4 regions of the Exiguobacterium sp. UBA6309 genome follow, and region 2 is predicted to be linked to each of the others. Evidence: riboswitches for the same ligand, from Rfam matches in the RefSeq annotation. Region 2 holds a riboswitch; each other region holds the start of a gene.
What was found. A riboswitch is a leader RNA that binds a small molecule or an ion and turns the genes downstream of it on or off. The one in region 2 is predicted to bind thiamine pyrophosphate.

Region 1 (4,214 bases), on a different contig from region 2:
AGTTCAATAAGACACCATCCGCTCCCAGTTCCATTGCATAGGCGACGTCAGTTGGAGAACCGATGCCGGCGTCGACGATGACTGGGACCGACGTCTGCTCGATGATGAACTTTAGGTGGAGCGGATTGAGGATGCCTTGCCCGGAACCGATCGGTGACGCAGCCGGCATGATGGCATGACAGCCGAGTTCCTCGAGTCGTCGTGCAAGGACGACGTCGTCCGATGTATACGGTAAGACGATGAATCCTTCTTTAAGTAGCTCTTCAGAAGCCCGTAACGTCTCGATTGGATCAGGTAGTAATGTCTTATCGCACCCAATCACTTCGACCTTGACCATGTCGCACATATCGGATGCCCGCGCAAGTTTTGCTAGCCGAACCGCTTCTTCCGCTGTCTTCGCACCAGCCGTGTTCGGTAGTAAATCATACTTCGTTAAATCAAGCGACTCCAAGAAATTCGGTTGTTGTTTGTCGAAGAGATCGAGCCGCCGGACGGCGAACGTCAAGATTTGTGAAGCGGACGCATCGATGGCCTCTTGCTGTACCGTAGCATCCGTATATTTCCCCGTTCCGAGTAATAACCGTGATTCGAATGTCTTTTCTCCAATTTTCAACATCTTTATCCTCCTCCTACGAAATGAACGATTTCGAATGTGTCATTGTTCCGAACGACCGTTTGATCGTAAGCTCCGCGGTCGATGATCTGTCGGTTCTGTTCGACGATGACGAGTTTTTCCCCTAAGCCAAGTTGCGTGAGCATGTCCTCAATCGTCTCAATCTGTTCAATGGTATGGTCGTTGCCGTTAATCGTAATATTCATCGGACTTCCTCCTTTAGGATCAACCGTAATGTGTTTGCCAAGACTTCCGCTGTCGCCGGTGCGAGTAATATGCCATGCCGATGATGCCCCGTCGCTATAAAGATCCGACGGGATGAATCGGCGACTCCGATATATGGCAAGCCGAACTCTGTTTGTGGTCGTACGCCTGACCAGACTTCTTCGATGACAGCATCACGGATCGGTGGATAGAGACGCTCTGCTGCTTGAAGCAGTGACGTGACTCCTGCGACACTAACACCGATCGTCTCGTCGTGCGGTAGTTCGGTCGCACCGATCAATATCCGTCCGTCCGCTTTCGGTACGAGGTAGACGGCGTCATCAAACAGGATCGAGCGTAACGGCTGACCCGCGAGACGGACTGCGAGACACTCCCCTTTGACACCGTGCGTCGCTATCGAAATGCCAGCTGTATCGAGCAAGGCTTGGGACCCGCGTCCGGCAGCAACCGTCACCGTTCGTCCCGTCCACGTTCCCGTGTTCGACTCAACCCTAATGAAATCATTACTCTCCTCGATTCGCGTGACGTCCACCTGTTCTTCGATTGGTACCCCACGATTTCGTAAGACATGCATCAATGCAGTCGTTAGTCGTCGCGGATCGATTTGACCGACCGATGGAAATAAGTATTCTTGCTCATTTTGTTTCAATAAAAATGGTTGTTCCCGGTAGCCACAATCGATCCCGGTCTCGCGCGTGAGGCGTCGCGCAAGTAACGGATACAGACGGCGACTTCGCGCAGCAAGCGTATGCAATTCTTCTCTCAGCTCGATGTCCGTCGCAAGCATCCCGGCAGCCGCCCGACTCGTCCCTTGTCCGCATGTTCCGCGATCAAGGACAAGAACGGATTCGTTCTGACAAGCGAGACTGTAAGCAAGCGTCAAACCGATGACTCCACCACCGATGATGATGTGATCCGTCATACCCGTACCCCCTGATAACGCTGAATGGCAGCATGCGGGTCCGCTTGACCGAGAATACCCGATAAGACGGCGACTCCGCTTGCACCGGTCGCTGCGATTTCAGGAATGCGATCAGGAGTGATCCCGCCGATTGCGATGACTGGTTTCGTCGTGAAAGTGACAACTTGCTTCAAGGCATCGATCCCTCGCGGTGGCACGTTTGGTTTCGACGCTGTCGGATAAATATGACCGTACAGCAATCGATCAGCTCCTTCCGCTTCTGCTGCGAGCGCCTCTGCCAGTGAATGGACGGATTTCCCGATGATGAGATTCGGAAAGTGTCGCCGAACATCGCGGACACGTAAGGAACGTCGCGTCAATTGCACACCGATGCCAGCGACATGGGCGACGTCGGTCCGGTCGTGAACGGTTAATTGATCAGACGAATACCCTTGCGCAAGGAGCGCGTCAATCAGTTCTAGCAATTCTGCTGCCGACAAATTCGGTTCTCGAAGATGAAGCTGATCCGTATATGGTTGAAGCGATTGAAAGGTTTCCACTCCATCGCGTGGATTGATGGATCCCGTCGAAATCAGATGTAAACGCATCATGTTCTTCCTTTCCATACGAAAAAGGACCACTCCCGATGTTGAAAGGAGTGGTCCGAAAATGCGCTGAAGCGCTAAGGATATCTAAGGTTTCGAGCCACTTCCCTCCGCTAGTACGAACTAGATCAGGTTCAAAGGGTCCGGATACTTCCGTCTCAGTCTGCTGGGAGACTCCCCTAGTGTCTTTTCGTGTTTAATTGGCTTGCCCCATTAGTCTAGCATGAGTTGCTTTACTTCGCTAGTCCTAGTTGAGCGCTTCCACTTGCTGAATAAGCTCCGATTTCGTCGGTCGCTGTTGCTTCTGGCTGTCGGCATAGGTCTGCTTTAGCTTCAGGATGCGCATTACTTTAGCATCGAGCATCGCAGGCGTCAGCGTTTTGTCTTTAACGGCTTGCATCACTTCGGTGTGGACCTTCGGATAGGCACCTGCTTCCGAAAACATCGCCATATCAGCTCCATTGACAAGTGCTTGCCGTGCCGCTTCCGCGAGACCATATCGTTTCGTGATCGCCCCCATGACAAGGTCATCCGTGATGATGACACCCTTGAATCCGAGTTGTTGACGCAAGAGGTCAGTCAAGATCGGCTTCGAGAGCGAAGATGGATTTTGGTCGTCATACGCGGGATAGAGAATATGGGCGACCATCACCATCTCGGCGCCCTCTTGAATCGCTTCTTGGAACGGTAACAGTTCCGTTCGCTTCAGTTCTTCCTTTGATGCTGTCACTTTCGGCAAACCGACATGGGAATCGACACTCGTATTGCCGTGACCGGGAAAATGTTTGACGACCGGAATCGTTCCCGTCTCTTGCATCCCGTGCATCAGGGCCGTACCGAGAGTCGCGACGGTCTTCGGATCAGCACTTAACGCACGGTCGCCGATGATTGGATTGTTCGGATTGCTATTGACGTCAAGGACCGGTGCGAAGTCCATGTTGAACCCATAAAATCGTGACAGGTGACCGAGTTTACGTCCGACATCTTCCATTTTTGCAGCATCTGCACCTTGTGCCATCCGTTGACTCGTCGGGAGACGTAACCGTTGATCCGGTACTCGGCTGACCCGTCCGCCCTCTTCATCAACCCCGACGAAAACATACGGTTTTTGGTTCGTTTCTTGAATGGCACGCGTGAACGTCAAGAGTTGATCTTCTGACGTAATATTCCCACCAAGCAGTAAGACCCCACCGATCGCATGCGTCTGCAACAATTTCCGGTCAGCTGCTGAAAGTTCCGTGCCGGCAACTCCGATATAGAGCAATTGATCGATCTTTTCTGACGTCGACATCGCTTCAAGTTGCTGCTTTAATCGTGCTTGTTGTCGTTCTTCCTTTGTCGGCTCAGGCTTTGATTTCTTCGCCTCCGTCGGTTGCTTCGTTGCTGGTTGTGATGGTTTCGTTGGTTCCGTCGTCTCCTGCGCACACCCTGCAAGCAACAGGCAACCGATCAGTGCTACTTTCTTCACAAAGGATCCTCGCTCCGGACACCATTGATGGAATAATAGACGGAAATCTCAGCGTTCAAGGATTGCGAAACCGAACAATATTTATCTTTTGATAACGAGATGGCGCGACGGACCTTATCTTCCGGGAGATCACCTTCAAGCCGGTAATGAATCGAGATCGACGTAAAGCGCCGCGGATGATCCTCTGCCCGTTCCCCTTCGATATCCATTTCGAAATGAGTGATCGTCAAGCGCATCTTCTCTAAAATCGAGACGATGTCGATTCCAGTACAGCCGGCAACGGCATGTAGCAGCAGTTCAGTCGGTCGTGGTGCTTGATTTTCGCCACCGTTCTCCGGTGCTGCATCCATCGCAAGATGATGCCCTGATTCCGTCTGTCCACTAAACCCCATCTGTTTGTTC
Region 2 (4,214 bases):
TGACCTATCTCGAACAAGCCGTCCGCGCAACTGGATTCCAACTCCTCGCACAACAAGAAGCACAAGCGCCGGGAATACTGACGATCGTTCATCCGTCCGCAACTGATTTAGGCGACGCTCTGCGCATTCAGGGGTATCACGTCCAGTACGAAAGCGACTATCTCGTTTACAATCAGTGGCTGCAAATTTCGACGATGGGACAGACGACGATGCGGCAAATTGAGCGTCTCGTTCGTGTTTTAGTTCGTGAAAATCAACGAATCATCATAAAGAATGAAAAAAACGAAAGACCTCTCAACCCCTGATTTCAAGCGGTTTGGAGGTCTTTCGACTTCAAAAAGATAAAAAAAGAGGTTTATGGATTTAAAACACAGGGGTATAAACTCATTAGCACCGCATCAAACCGGTGACTTACTCACACATGTTTCTCAATATCAGCGTAATGACCTGGGAGAGAAATGCAAAGTCACGAAAGCGTCAGATTCATGAGAGTCTGAAACCGATTGTCTTAGCATGATTCATATTGTTCAGGATTCGTCCTGCTCCTACATTCATTACCTTTTGAGGGCTATACCAAATTCAAGGGGGAAATGAACATGTCAGTTAATTTAACAGCCGAAAAACGCGAGGTACGTCCACGCTCACTCCGTAAACAATTGCGTCATGAAGGAAAAGCTCTTGGCGTCGTGTATGGTTACAAAGTGGAAAGTACACCAATCGCATTTGAAGAAAAAGAATTGCTTAAAATCGTCCGAGAAAACGGTGAAAACGTCTTGATTTCACTCAAACTCGACGGTAAAAATATTAACGTCTTGATCAATCGCCGTGATATGGATGTCTTCACACCAACAGTCGATCACGTTGAATTCATCGCCGTGAAAATGGATGAAGAAACAGAAGTCGAAGCAGACGTTGTACTTGTTGGCGAAGCAGCCGGTGCAAAAGTTGGTGGTTTCCTATCACAAACACTCTTTAAAGTAACAGTCGCCGCTACACCAGATAAATTACCAGAGAACGTCGAAGTCGACGTCACGAACCTCGAAATCGGCGATTCGATTTCTGTAGCCGATCTTCCAGAACAAAAAGATTTCCGCATCGTTACAGAAGGCGATATTCAAGTCGCAGCTGTCGTCGAATCGACACTCGAGCAGGATCTTGAAGAAATCGAAGAAGCAGAGGCACAAGCAGAAGCTGGCGAAGACAACGAAGCGGAAGCAACAGAAACGTCTTCAGAAGAAACAGCTGAAGAGAACGAAGACAATAAATAAGTCGTTTAACGATACGCCCTTTGCGGCGTATCGTTTTTTTTGTGTCTTGACAACAGACGCTGGATTGCCTAAAGTGAACAGCGTATCACCTATTACCATATCCACTAGGGGAGCCCAATTGGCTGAGACGATTCACTTCGGACCCTTCGAACCTGATCTAGTTCATACTAGCGTAGGAAAGTGGAGCGATCACATCCAATGACTCCTGCTGCGCGCAGTTTTTCTGAGGACCGCTCTCTTTTTTACGGAGGGCGGTCTTTTTTGGCGTCTCCCCCATTCAAAGGAGGACGTATCTAATGCAACACTGGAAGATGAAAGAAATCATGGTCATGATGATGCTCGCCGTCGCTTGCGGCGTCATCTATCTTGGTTGGTCAACACTCTGGTTACCGATCTCAGCGATCTTCGGTCCTGTCGGTGCCAACTGGATGTTTGGCATCTGGATCATTGCGAGTCCGCTCGTCGCAGCAATCATTCAAAAGCCAGGTGCCGCTTTAATTGCGGAAGTCGTCGCGGCAGCCGTCGAACTGTTCACAGGTAGTCATTTTGGTTTATCCGCTCTTCTGATCGGAGTCTGCCAAGGACTTGGTGCGGAACTCGTCTTCGCGATGACGCGTTACCGTCGTTATGACACATGGACCTTGATGTTATCGGGTGTCGGAGCCGCGATTGGTAGCATCGTTTATAGTCTAATCGCGAACGGATTCGGTTACTACACAACGACGACGTTGCTTGCGACAACTGGCTTACAATTGATCAGCGGCGCATTACTCGGTGGCTTGCTTGCAGCCATTCTCGTCCGTCGCCTTGTTGCGACCGGTGTCTTGAACGGGTTTGCGGCAGGACGAGCGAAACGGAACGTCGCATGATTACTGTCGACGACCTCAGCATCCGCTATCCGGGTCAGATAAAATCGGTGCTCGATCATGTATCGCTGACGATCGAGTACGGGACGACCCTTTTGCTTGGTCGCAGTGGGAGTGGCAAGACGACATTACTTCATGCCCTTGCCGGACTGACACCGGAAACGATTGAAGTCGAACAGACTGGAACTGTTACCCGCTCTGGTTCGGTCGGAGTGCTGTTCCAAAATCCAGAAGAACAGTTTTGTATGGAGACGATCGGACGGGAAATCGCTTTTAGTTTAGAAAATCGCTCGATTCCACGCGTGGAGATGGATGAACGAATTGAACGCTTACTCGCACTCGTCGGTCTCCCTCTCCCCTTCTCGACACCGATCGCGAGTCTATCCGGAGGAATGAAACAGCGTCTCGCGCTCGCAGCGGTCCTAGCACTTGAGCCGACGATCTTATTACTCGATGAACCAACGGCTCAGATTGATCCAATCGGACAACATGAGCTGATGGCGTTGATTTTTCGGATTCAAAAAGAACACGATTTAACAATCGTCTTGATCGAACACCAACTTGATGTCTGTTTGCCGTACGTCGACCAAGTCGTCTTACTTGAGGACGGATCGATTACTGCGACGGCGGATCCACGGGATCTGTTCCCGCAGGATTACAAAGAGCTTCAAACGAAAGGTATTGCCGTTCCCTCTTTGTATCCGTATACGTTAGAGACGTTACCCATAGATGGACCGCAAGCGGCGCGACTTCAGGTGCCTTCCGCTGTCGCTACAGCTGGGCGCTCTTTGTTACACGTCGCTGCATTATCGACGAAAGCACCATATCCGTTGACCGATGCGACATTTTCCATGCAGACAGGAGAATGGGTGATGCTGCTTGGGGCAAATGGATCCGGGAAAAGTACATTGCTTGCGACACTCGGGCGGTTGCTTCCCAATCGTGGAACGTATCAGCTCCAGGGGCGTCCGGTTCATCGTTACTCCCGGCGTCGCTTTTATGAGCACGTTGGCTATGTCTTTCAACAACCGGATCTGCAGTTTCTTAAGCTGACGGTCGAAGCGGAAATCGACTGGAGTCACCGGGCAGCGACGAATGTTAAGCGCGCGGCGTTGCTTGAACGGCTGGAACTGACATCTGTCAAACAGCAGTCACCACTTGCTCTTAGTACGGGGCAACAACGACGGCTCAGCGTCGCAACGATGCTCGGACAAACGAAAGACTTGTTGTTGCTCGATGAACCGACCTTCGGACAAGATGGATTGACGACACGACGCTTAATGGAACAGTTACAGATGGAACAACAGAACGGTACGACACTCGTCATGGCGACGCATGATATGGAGCTCGTCGCCCGGTATGCGGATCGTGTCCTCGTCATGGAGCAAGGACGGATTGCTTTTGACGGTCGCCCAAGCGAGTTATTCGCTGACGTTCCATTACTCGAGCGCTGTCAGCTACAACGTCCACTTTCGTACCAATTCCAGGAGGTGAAACGTGATGCAAACGAACGTGTCCCCGTTCGCTGAACTCAATCCCGTCATTAAGGGAAGCGGATTGTTTTTGATCATGTTTGCCTTGATTGCAACGAATGACTGGGTCAAAACGTTAGTATTCCTGAGTTTTGCTATCGCACTGCTACTCCTCTCCGGATGGGGTCCTTTTGATTTCTTGAAGCGACTTGCGCCGTATAGTCTATTATTCTTATTGACGTTCTGGATGATGGCGGCTTTCGGCAAAGGAACGAATACTCTTTGGTCGTTCGGTTGGTTTCATGTCACGTCGGAAAGCGTCGCGCACGGCTGGTTACTTGCCTTGCGGATGGCCACGTTCGTCTGCCTGAGCCTCGCTTTCGTCACGACGACCGATGCGACCCGTTTCGTAATGAGCTTGATCCATCAGGCGAAGTTATCGCCCCGCTTTGCTTACGGATTCCTTGCCGGGATTCGCTTTCTGCCGCAACTGGTCGAAGAAGTCCGCGTTTTGCGGCAAGTCCGGATGATTCGCAATGTGCACAGTCGCTTTCCTGGTGATGGATTTCTTTCAATTGGCTTACCGCTCTTCTCACGGTCGATCCAGC
Region 3 (4,214 bases), on a different contig from region 2:
TTTGTCGCTTCCGCATATCGAACGAGTAGTGCATCCAGATCATCTGGCGCTGTCGCCATCAAAAGCTCCAACTGTTGCATCCGAGAACGGATTGCGAGGATCTCTTCAAACGCCGTCCAAAGGACGTCGAGTCCGGTCATCGTTTCGGCATAAGTGGGAAGTTGTTCCAAGTAGCCAATCGTCAAACCGTTCTTTTGATAGATGACGCCACCGTCCGGTTGGTCAAGGCGAGCAAGTAAGCGGAGTAATGTCGTTTTACCACTCCCGTTTCGTCCAATCAGACCGACACGATCGTGTTCGTTTAAGAAGAGGGAAACGTCCGTTAAGATCGTTTCGCCTCCGAATTGTTTTGTCAGATGTTGAATGTCGCAAATCATCATAATGAGTTGATCCTTTCGCGCGCATTAAAAAAGGAGAGCGCAAATAGCACTCTCCCTAGTGTGTGAAAGATGCGCTTTGCTGTATTTTTCAATCATGAAGTTCTAAAAAGGGCAGACGGGTGCCTTAGAACGCCATTCCATGAAAAATCGCGCGCAACAGATACAATTGTTCCATTAACCAATGTTTGCACGCAGCAAAGTCCATCATTTCACACCACCTTTCGTTTCAGATACAATCAGTTTACCATTATCTTGTTAATTGCGGAAGTCTGAATTATTTGAACACACCAGCAATCGAGCTGAAGAAGTCACTCAGACCATCAAATAATTTAGCGAAGAATCCTTTTGTCTCCTCGGACGTTGCAAACGCATGGATGTCTTGACCAGCATTTTTTAGTCCACTCTCGATTTGCCCCCAGTTGATGTTCGCTTGCTCCATTTGATTGAATAGATTCGTCAACCGATCCATCTGTGCATCAGACAGTTGGATGTTGTTGTTTTGAATGACTTGGACGATCAGGTTTTCGATCTCGACTTTTGTTTCCGGTTTTTGATTCGCGATTTCGGCCTTGATCTCATTCATCAAATCAGCGACTTTATCTGTCCCGACTGTCTTCCCGACGTCTGAAGTGACCGATAATTCTTGCTGTGCTAAATCTTTCCGTTCGTCACTCAGCTTGATTCCGGTCTCAGCCGAAGTTTGATCATAGGCTTTCATGATTCCTGTCAGTGCCGATGTTCCAGTCACTTTATAAGGAGAAGTGATCGTGATGTCGGCATCTTTGACACCTGCCGTGACGAGAGCGTTCAAGTACATATCCTTCGTCACCCACGTAATGTTTTCCGTCGCAACGGAAAGTCCGTCACCTTTTTCCGTCAATTCGATTTTAGCGGATGAATACATGTTGCCACCTTTTTGCGACTGGGGAATGTTTTTCCCGAGATATTTTTCTTCGTCAGCAGAAGTGGCGATGATCGGCGTGATGCCTTCCGGTGCATTGAGACGGGAAAGCACCCAAGCCTTATCCTTTGCGCCGAGCGACTCCCCGAGAGTGACGATTGTTTTATCAACGACTTGCTCAGCGGATGCGGCTGTCGGAAGTAATAAAGCAGAAGCGATAACGGCTGACGCCATGATTTTTGTTGGTGTATGCATAATGAATTCCTCCAATTGTAAGTAACAGAATGAACTATAGTATCAGGTACTAAAATTAGTGTACGAGAACGAAAGGAGTTCGGAATCGGTCTGTAGATGGAGACGATATCCGCCTTCTGACACTCCATAGTATAGCGAAAAGAGGACAACTTGACTTCCATTTTCAGCATGCTATAGTGGATTTGAATCGAATAATGACCACTAGGGGAGTCGGTTGACCGACTGAGACGAACGAAGACGTTCGGACCCTTTGAACCTGATTAAGTTCGTACTTACGGAGGGAAGTGGCGTCAAGTCTTGTTCTTCTTGCGCCATGCCCGTGTGTTTCGGGGTGGTGTTTTTTCGTTTCATAAAAAAGAGGAGGATGAGATCATGACATTCACACAAGAAATCAAGCAAGCAGCACAAGCGTATTGGGACAGTAGTTTTACCCACCCATTCGTTCAAGGAATCGGCGAGGGAACGTTACCGCTCTCGAAATTTCGACATTATGTTATGCAGGATGCGTATTACTTAAAACACTTTGCGAAGATTCAAGCGAAGGCAGCGTCAAAAGCAGATGACTTTGCGACGATTGCGACACTTGCCGAGCACGCGACTTCGACATATGGGGCAGAACTGAGCTTGCATCAATCATTTTTCGAGCCGCTCGGTATCACAGAAGCAGATCTTGAAGCATTTGAACCGGCACCAACGGCATATGCTTACGTCTCACACATGCATCATGCGAATGAAGGGACGCTTGGTGAGACGATTGCTGCCATCTTGCCATGTTACTGGTTGTATTATGAAGTTGGACAACAATTATTGACGTGTACACCGGATGAAAAAATCTATCAGCAATGGATCGACACATATAGTTCGGAATGGTTCGAAAAGGTCGTCTTTGAACAGATTGCACGGCTTGATGCGTTGGCGGAACAAGCAAGCTCGGCTGAACGAGAGCGGATGAAACAGCATTTCGTGACGAGCTGTTATTATGAGTTGCTGTTTTGGCATATGGGATGGACGGAAGAAACGTTTACGTCGATTTACGAGACGATTCCAGCATGGACGGTATCTTCTTAAACGGATAGATGGTAGAATTAGGTATAACATTTAGCGGAAGTAGGGGTAGAAATGGAGATCATCGTGATCGTACTCGCAATCAGCGCCGCGTATGCCGTGCAACGAATGCTGGGTAAAGTCAAAGTAAGATTTATTGGATATATCATTCCAACTTTAATCGTGTTGTCCGGTATATCCGCTACGACTCGAAACTTCAAGGTAGCATATAGCATGGGGAGCTACATTTCTGCTGTTCTTGTCATTGTCGTCTATGCATTACTGACCTATTGGTTATACCGCGTCTACCATCGTGCGAAAGAAGAAGCGGAATATCCGTATCAATCATTAAAAGACCGAGGCATCCTTTAAAGGGGGCTCGGTCTTTTGTGTATCATGTTCTCATTTTTTCCAGTTTTTAAAGCCATCACCGAATTCGAGATGCAGTTGATCGGTAAAGACACCGTTCTGAAAGACCGGCACATCAACTGGTAAGGTGCCTTGCGGTTTGAACGTTCCGAAAATTGCTCGAATACCAGCAGGGAGGTTCGGTCCCGCTGATTTCAGATTGCCTGCTTCAGAGTCCGGTCCGTTCGGATCCCCTTTAAAACCATAGACGAGGACGTGTGCCGGTGCGTCCGGTTGAACGGCGACATCGTATGGATTACGGAGGCTAAGCAAGACGGATGGTGTATTTGTTTGTTTCGCATACCGGAAGATTGAAGCTGGAATCGCTTGCTCTGGTGCAGTAGGCAGTAGTTTGGCACTCGTATTGACGTTTGAACCAACGATGATGTAATCTGCTGCATCGAGTTGTGCCCGTAGTGTCGGGTTTTGGTCGAGCGGTAGCGTAGTAGCCGAGTAATTCGCTGTCGTTACGTGCCAGTTCCGGTTCTTAGGCAGGGAAGCAATCGTCTTTTTCATGCTGTCCGTTTGATCCGTCGCAGGGGCGATCACAAGAACGTTTGCATTCTTTTTCGGCTTGAAGGGTAACGTCCGCTGATCATTTTTCAGGAGTGTGACCGCGGCTTCCGTCATCGCGCGTTCTTTTGCTTTATGTTCGGGACTACCGACGATTTGGTTCGCTTGCGCGAGTTTATCAGCTAAGGATATCGTATCCGTCGTGCCATTCCATATTCCGCGTTCTGCCTTCAGCGTCAGGATCCGCTCGACCGATTGATCAATCCGTTCTTCTGACAGACGTCCGTCTTTGACTGCCGCAATCACGTCCTTAAAAATCTGGTCGAGTTTTATGACATCCTGCTCGGAACGAAGAATCGTCGGCATGAGCGCGATGTCGACACCGGCGTCAAATGTTTTCAGAACGGCTTCTGATTCCGTAAAATTGTCGGCGATCGCCTGCATATTCAATGCATCCGTGATGACGATGCCATCGTAGCCGAGTTTTTCGCGCAGTACGCCCGTGATGACGTCATCCGACAATGTCGCAGGTAAAGGGAAAGTGCCGTTTTTTGACGTGACGACTTCAGACTCGATTGTCGGCATTCCGATGTGTCCTGTCATGATCATATCGATGTCTTCGGCGATGGCTCGCTTGAACGGGACGAGCTCGACTTGTTCCAGCTCCTCCAGGGACCGGTCGACAACCGGCAAGCCATAATGGGAATCGGTCG
Region 4 (4,214 bases), on a different contig from region 2:
GTGGTGGTCCTTACGGAAACCACATCATGATTGCCCACCAATTAAACGGTAAAACGTACACAACATTGTATGCTCATATGAGCGCACTCAATGCTCACGCAGGTCAACGCGTCAGTCAAGGTGAACAAATCGGTTTACGTGGAAGCACTGGGAATTCAACTGGTCCACACTTACACTTTGAAATCCACGTCGGTGGATACAGCTATAGTGCAACTGGTCCAGCTAGCTCAGTGAACCCAATGACGATGTTTTAAACAGTAAAGAATCGTTGCTTATGCAGCGGTTCTTTTTTTTGCGATTTTCAAAAAATAAATGATTATATTACAAAAAACGTTTTCATTTGAAATGTAAATGAAATTTTTTTGAAACGATTAGGGTGCTATAATCTATTTCAGATATGAGAGAAACTTGAATACTATAATAAAATATGAAAAACATAAGTGAGGAAAACGATATATGCTAAAAAAACTAATTTCTACCATTGTTTTAGGAGCATTACTTATAACAGGAACACAACCAATTGCGGCAGCAACGATCAAAGAAAAAAAGGCTGAAAATGCCGCAGAACAACGTAAATTAGAAAAAGCAATTAAAAAACAAGAGTCGAAAATTTCGAAAGAACAACGTCAAATCAATCGAATCGATGCAGCGATCAACGAAAAGATTTTTCAGATTTCCGAAAAAAATAAACAAATCGAGAAATTGAATTTGCGAATCGATGAATTAAAAGCAGACATCGTTCGCTACGAAGAGATGTTGAAAAAACAAGAAGAACTACTCGGTGATCGTCTACGTGTCTTCCAAGAAAACGATGGAAACTCAATCAAATGGGAAGAAGTCATTTTTGGATCGAAGGATTTAGGCGATTTATTTAGTCGTGTCATGGCAGGGAAAAAAATCGCGGAGCAAGATGATAAAATGATTTCGGATTACATCGCAACCCAACAAAAGCTAGCGGAAGCAAAACAAGCGCTCGTTGAAAAAAAGGCGGAGCAGGTTGAAGAGAAGAAAACATTAATCGAACAAAAAAAAGCGTTGAAAGTTCAAATGAAAGAACGCAGTGCTACGCTTAAAAAATTAAGAAAAGGTAAGACGAAGTTTACGACAGAACTTCTAGACGCGAAAGAACTACAAGCGACACTTGAAGCTCAAGAACGTGCGATTGCGGCAGCGAAGGCAGCAGCTAAAGTGGCGGCTGAAAGAGCAGCAGCCGAGAAAGCAGCAGCTGAAAAAGCCGCTAAAGCGAATGCTCAAGCAGCAAAACAAGCAGGTAAGAGTTCAGAATCACCTACTTCAGTTGCTTCACCCGTTGTTTCGAGCGGTGGGAAATTCGTTCGTCCATCTTCTGGTGGCGTATCACAAGGGTTTGGACCAGCAAGCGGTGCGAACGGCTATACGTTCCATAATGGTGTCGATTTCAGTGGTTCGGTCGGCTCACCAATCGTCGCAGCAGCAGCTGGAACGGTCATTACAGCTTCAGGTGGTGGGCCTTATGGAAATCACGTCATGATTTCTCACTTCCTTGACGGGAAAGTCTATACGACAGTCTACGCTCATATGAGTTCGTTATCTGTTCATGCAGGACAAACAGTTTCTCAAGGTCAGCAAGTTGGAACACTTGGTAGTACTGGGAATTCAACAGGACCACACTTGCATTTCGAACTACATGTCGGAGGCTATCAGTACAGTGCCTCTTCTCCTCTGAATGCAGTTAATCCATTAGCATATCTATAATTCAAAACGAGCTTCGGCTCGTTTTTTTCTTGCCGCTATGCTACAGTTAAGGCGAAATGAATACTTGAGCAACTAGGGGAGCTGGAGGAATCCGGCTGAGAGGAAAACCAATCTGTTTTCGACCCTATTACCTGAACTGGATAATACCAGCGTAGGAAAGTTGAGCCGAACGGATACCGAAGTGGTTGGATAACGATTTCGTATAGCGTCGACTGCTTTTTTACAGCGGTCGACGCTTTTTTTGTCGGTAACAACTCCCTTACATTGCTCGATGGAAAGGTGAGAAAAATATGAAACATGTATTGACGATTGCGGGATCTGACTCCGGTGGTGGAGCTGGAATTCAGGCAGATTTAAAGACATTTTCGGCATTGGGCGTTTATGGGATGAGTGTTTTGACAGCGGTAACGGCTCAAAATACACTGGGCGTTCAAGCAGTAGAAGAGTTATCATCGGAAATCGTTGATGCCCAATTAGCTTCAATCTTTTCAGATATTCGTGTGGATGCTATCAAAATCGGTATGGTCTCGAATGCACAAACGATTCACGTCATTGCAACACATCTTCGCAAACAGACAGTTCCAATCATACTAGACCCTGTCATGGTCGCAAAAGGCGGGCATGCCCTATTGCGGACGGAGGCAGAGGAAGCACTAATCGCGGAGTTACTGCCACTTGCGACACTCGTCACACCAAATTTACCGGAAGCAGAGCGCTTAACAGGGCAATCAGTTACTAATTTAGAGGAGATGCGACTGGCGATGCATCAGTTGGCTATGGAGACTGGAGCTGTCTTGCTAAAAGGTGGACATCTACCGGGAGCTGCCACGGATTTATTATGGGACGGGCAAGAAGAATACCGTTTCACATCAGATCGGTTAGATAATCAACATACTCACGGAACAGGCTGTACCTTATCTGCAGCGATTGCGGCACGGATGGCACTTGGAGAAGCTTTAACGGACAGTGTACGTCAGGCCAAGAAGTATGTTACAGAGGCGATTCGTCATGGATTTGCTCTCGGACAAGGGATTGGACCGACACATCATTTTCATTCACTTTGGAGGGATTCACATGTTTACGACCATTCTTAAACACAAACCACTCATTCATCATTTGACGAACACAGTCACGATCAATGATTGCGCCAATGTCACACTTGCCGTTGGCGCATCTCCAGTCATGGCGGAGGATATTCGCGAAGTGGAAGAGATGGTTCGACGCGCGCAAGCTCTTGTCTTGAACATTGGAACAATTGATGCAGACATGCAAGCAGCTCAACGACTCGCCGCAAGCGAAGCGAGACGCTTGAACGTTCCGATCATCCTTGATCCAGTTGGAGCGGGAGCCACATCATTGCGTACGTCCTTTTCAAAAGAATTGAGTAGACTCGGATGTACGGTCGTTAAAGGAAATGCTTCAGAAATCAAGACATTGCTTGGGGAGAATGGACGAACAAAAGGAGTCGATGCTGCTAGTGATGAGATCATGGATCGAGAAATCATTCGTGCATTCGCTCGTAAACAAAAGTCCGTCATTGTCGTCACAGGTCCAATCGACTACATCACGGATGGCATGCGCGAAGTGGAACTACAAGTAGGTACGCCGCGTCTCGGAGACGTCACAGGTACGGGGTGTATGACAGCTTCTTTGATTGCGAGTTTTCTTGGTGCAGGATATTCTGCATTTGAGGCAGCAGTCCACGGAACATTTATCATGGGAAAAGCAGGAGAACAGGCAGCATCAGAAAAAGGTCTAGGTAATTTCAAACGAGAGTTGTTCAATGCAATCAGTCTGATGACGGAGCAAGATTTGATGGAGGTGGTAGAACATGTCAATTGATTATTCCATTTATGCGGTGACAGATCGTCGATATCATCCGGGAGTTGCAATCGAAACGGTGGTTGAAGAAGCGATTTTAGGTGGTGCAACGATTATACAATTACGGGAAAAAACAGCGCAGGGAAAGGAATTCTTCGAACAGGCAGTCCGGTTAAAGAGACTGACGGATCGTCATGATGTTCCTTTGATTATCAATGACCGAATTGATATTGCGTTACTTGTCGGAGCTGGTTTGCATATCGGACAAGAAGATATTCCTCTAACCGCAGCGCGACGTCTCTTACCGAACACTGTGATCGGCGTATCGGTAGCAACCGTCGCGCAAGCGATTGAAGCAGAACGAGATGGAGCATCTTATTTAGGTGTAGGTTCTCTATTTGCGACGTCATCGAAAGCAGACGCCGACTCGATGTCACACACGATGCTTCAAGCGATTCGCGAAGCCGTGTGCTTACCTTTAATCGGCATTGGCGGAATTACGGCAACGAATGTCGCTTCTCTTCCTATCCCATTAGAAGGATATGCGGTCATCTCGGAAATTTTTGCTAAAGAAGATCGACGGCGTGCTGCACAACATATGACAGATGCTGTACGGGAATGGCATCAATCTCTTCAGAACAGGGTATAATCCGTTCAGA

Region 1: another riboswitch for thiamine pyrophosphate. It lies ahead of B3M90_RS00790 (thiamine phosphate synthase); the one in region 2 lies ahead of B3M90_RS09730 (ECF transporter S component).
Region 3: another riboswitch for thiamine pyrophosphate. It lies ahead of tenA (thiaminase II); the one in region 2 lies ahead of B3M90_RS09730 (ECF transporter S component).
Region 4: another riboswitch for thiamine pyrophosphate. It lies ahead of thiD (bifunctional hydroxymethylpyrimidine kinase/phosphomethylpyrimidine kinase); the one in region 2 lies ahead of B3M90_RS09730 (ECF transporter S component).

Annotation. Positions count from the first base shown of each region.
Region 1 is NZ_DJTL01000005.1:128,200-132,413, reverse strand. It holds gene B3M90_RS00805 (thiazole synthase) at 1-616, opposite strand, end outside; gene thiS (sulfur carrier protein ThiS) at 619-819, opposite strand; gene B3M90_RS00795 (FAD-dependent oxidoreductase) at 816-1,760, opposite strand; gene B3M90_RS00790 (thiamine phosphate synthase) at 1,757-2,350, opposite strand; TPP riboswitch at 2,433-2,535, opposite strand; gene nagZ (beta-N-acetylhexosaminidase) at 2,592-3,812, opposite strand; gene B3M90_RS00780 (OsmC family protein) at 3,809-4,214, opposite strand, start outside.
Region 2 is NZ_DJTL01000027.1:135,474-139,687, reverse strand. It holds gene B3M90_RS09740 (GNAT family N-acetyltransferase) at 1-305, shown strand, start outside; gene B3M90_RS09735 (50S ribosomal protein L25/general stress protein Ctc) at 597-1,268, shown strand; TPP riboswitch at 1,365-1,464, shown strand; gene B3M90_RS09730 (ECF transporter S component) at 1,565-2,137, shown strand; gene B3M90_RS09725 (ABC transporter ATP-binding protein) at 2,134-3,663, shown strand; gene B3M90_RS09720 (energy-coupling factor transporter transmembrane component T family protein) at 3,635-4,214, shown strand, end outside.
Region 3 is NZ_DJTL01000013.1:6,022-10,235, forward strand. It holds gene abc-f (ribosomal protection-like ABC-F family protein) at 1-377, opposite strand, end outside; gene B3M90_RS03660 (DUF1002 domain-containing protein) at 655-1,536, opposite strand; TPP riboswitch at 1,730-1,836, shown strand; gene tenA (thiaminase II) at 1,909-2,604, shown strand; gene B3M90_RS03670 (hypothetical protein) at 2,656-2,952, shown strand; gene B3M90_RS03675 (glycoside hydrolase family 3 protein) at 2,983-4,214, opposite strand, start outside.
Region 4 is NZ_DJTL01000032.1:77,186-81,399, forward strand. It holds gene B3M90_RS11310 (murein hydrolase activator EnvC family protein) at 1-254, shown strand, start outside; gene B3M90_RS11315 (murein hydrolase activator EnvC family protein) at 457-1,734, shown strand; TPP riboswitch at 1,799-1,909, shown strand; gene thiD (bifunctional hydroxymethylpyrimidine kinase/phosphomethylpyrimidine kinase) at 2,025-2,828, shown strand; gene thiM (hydroxyethylthiazole kinase) at 2,809-3,576, shown strand; gene thiE (thiamine phosphate synthase) at 3,566-4,204, shown strand.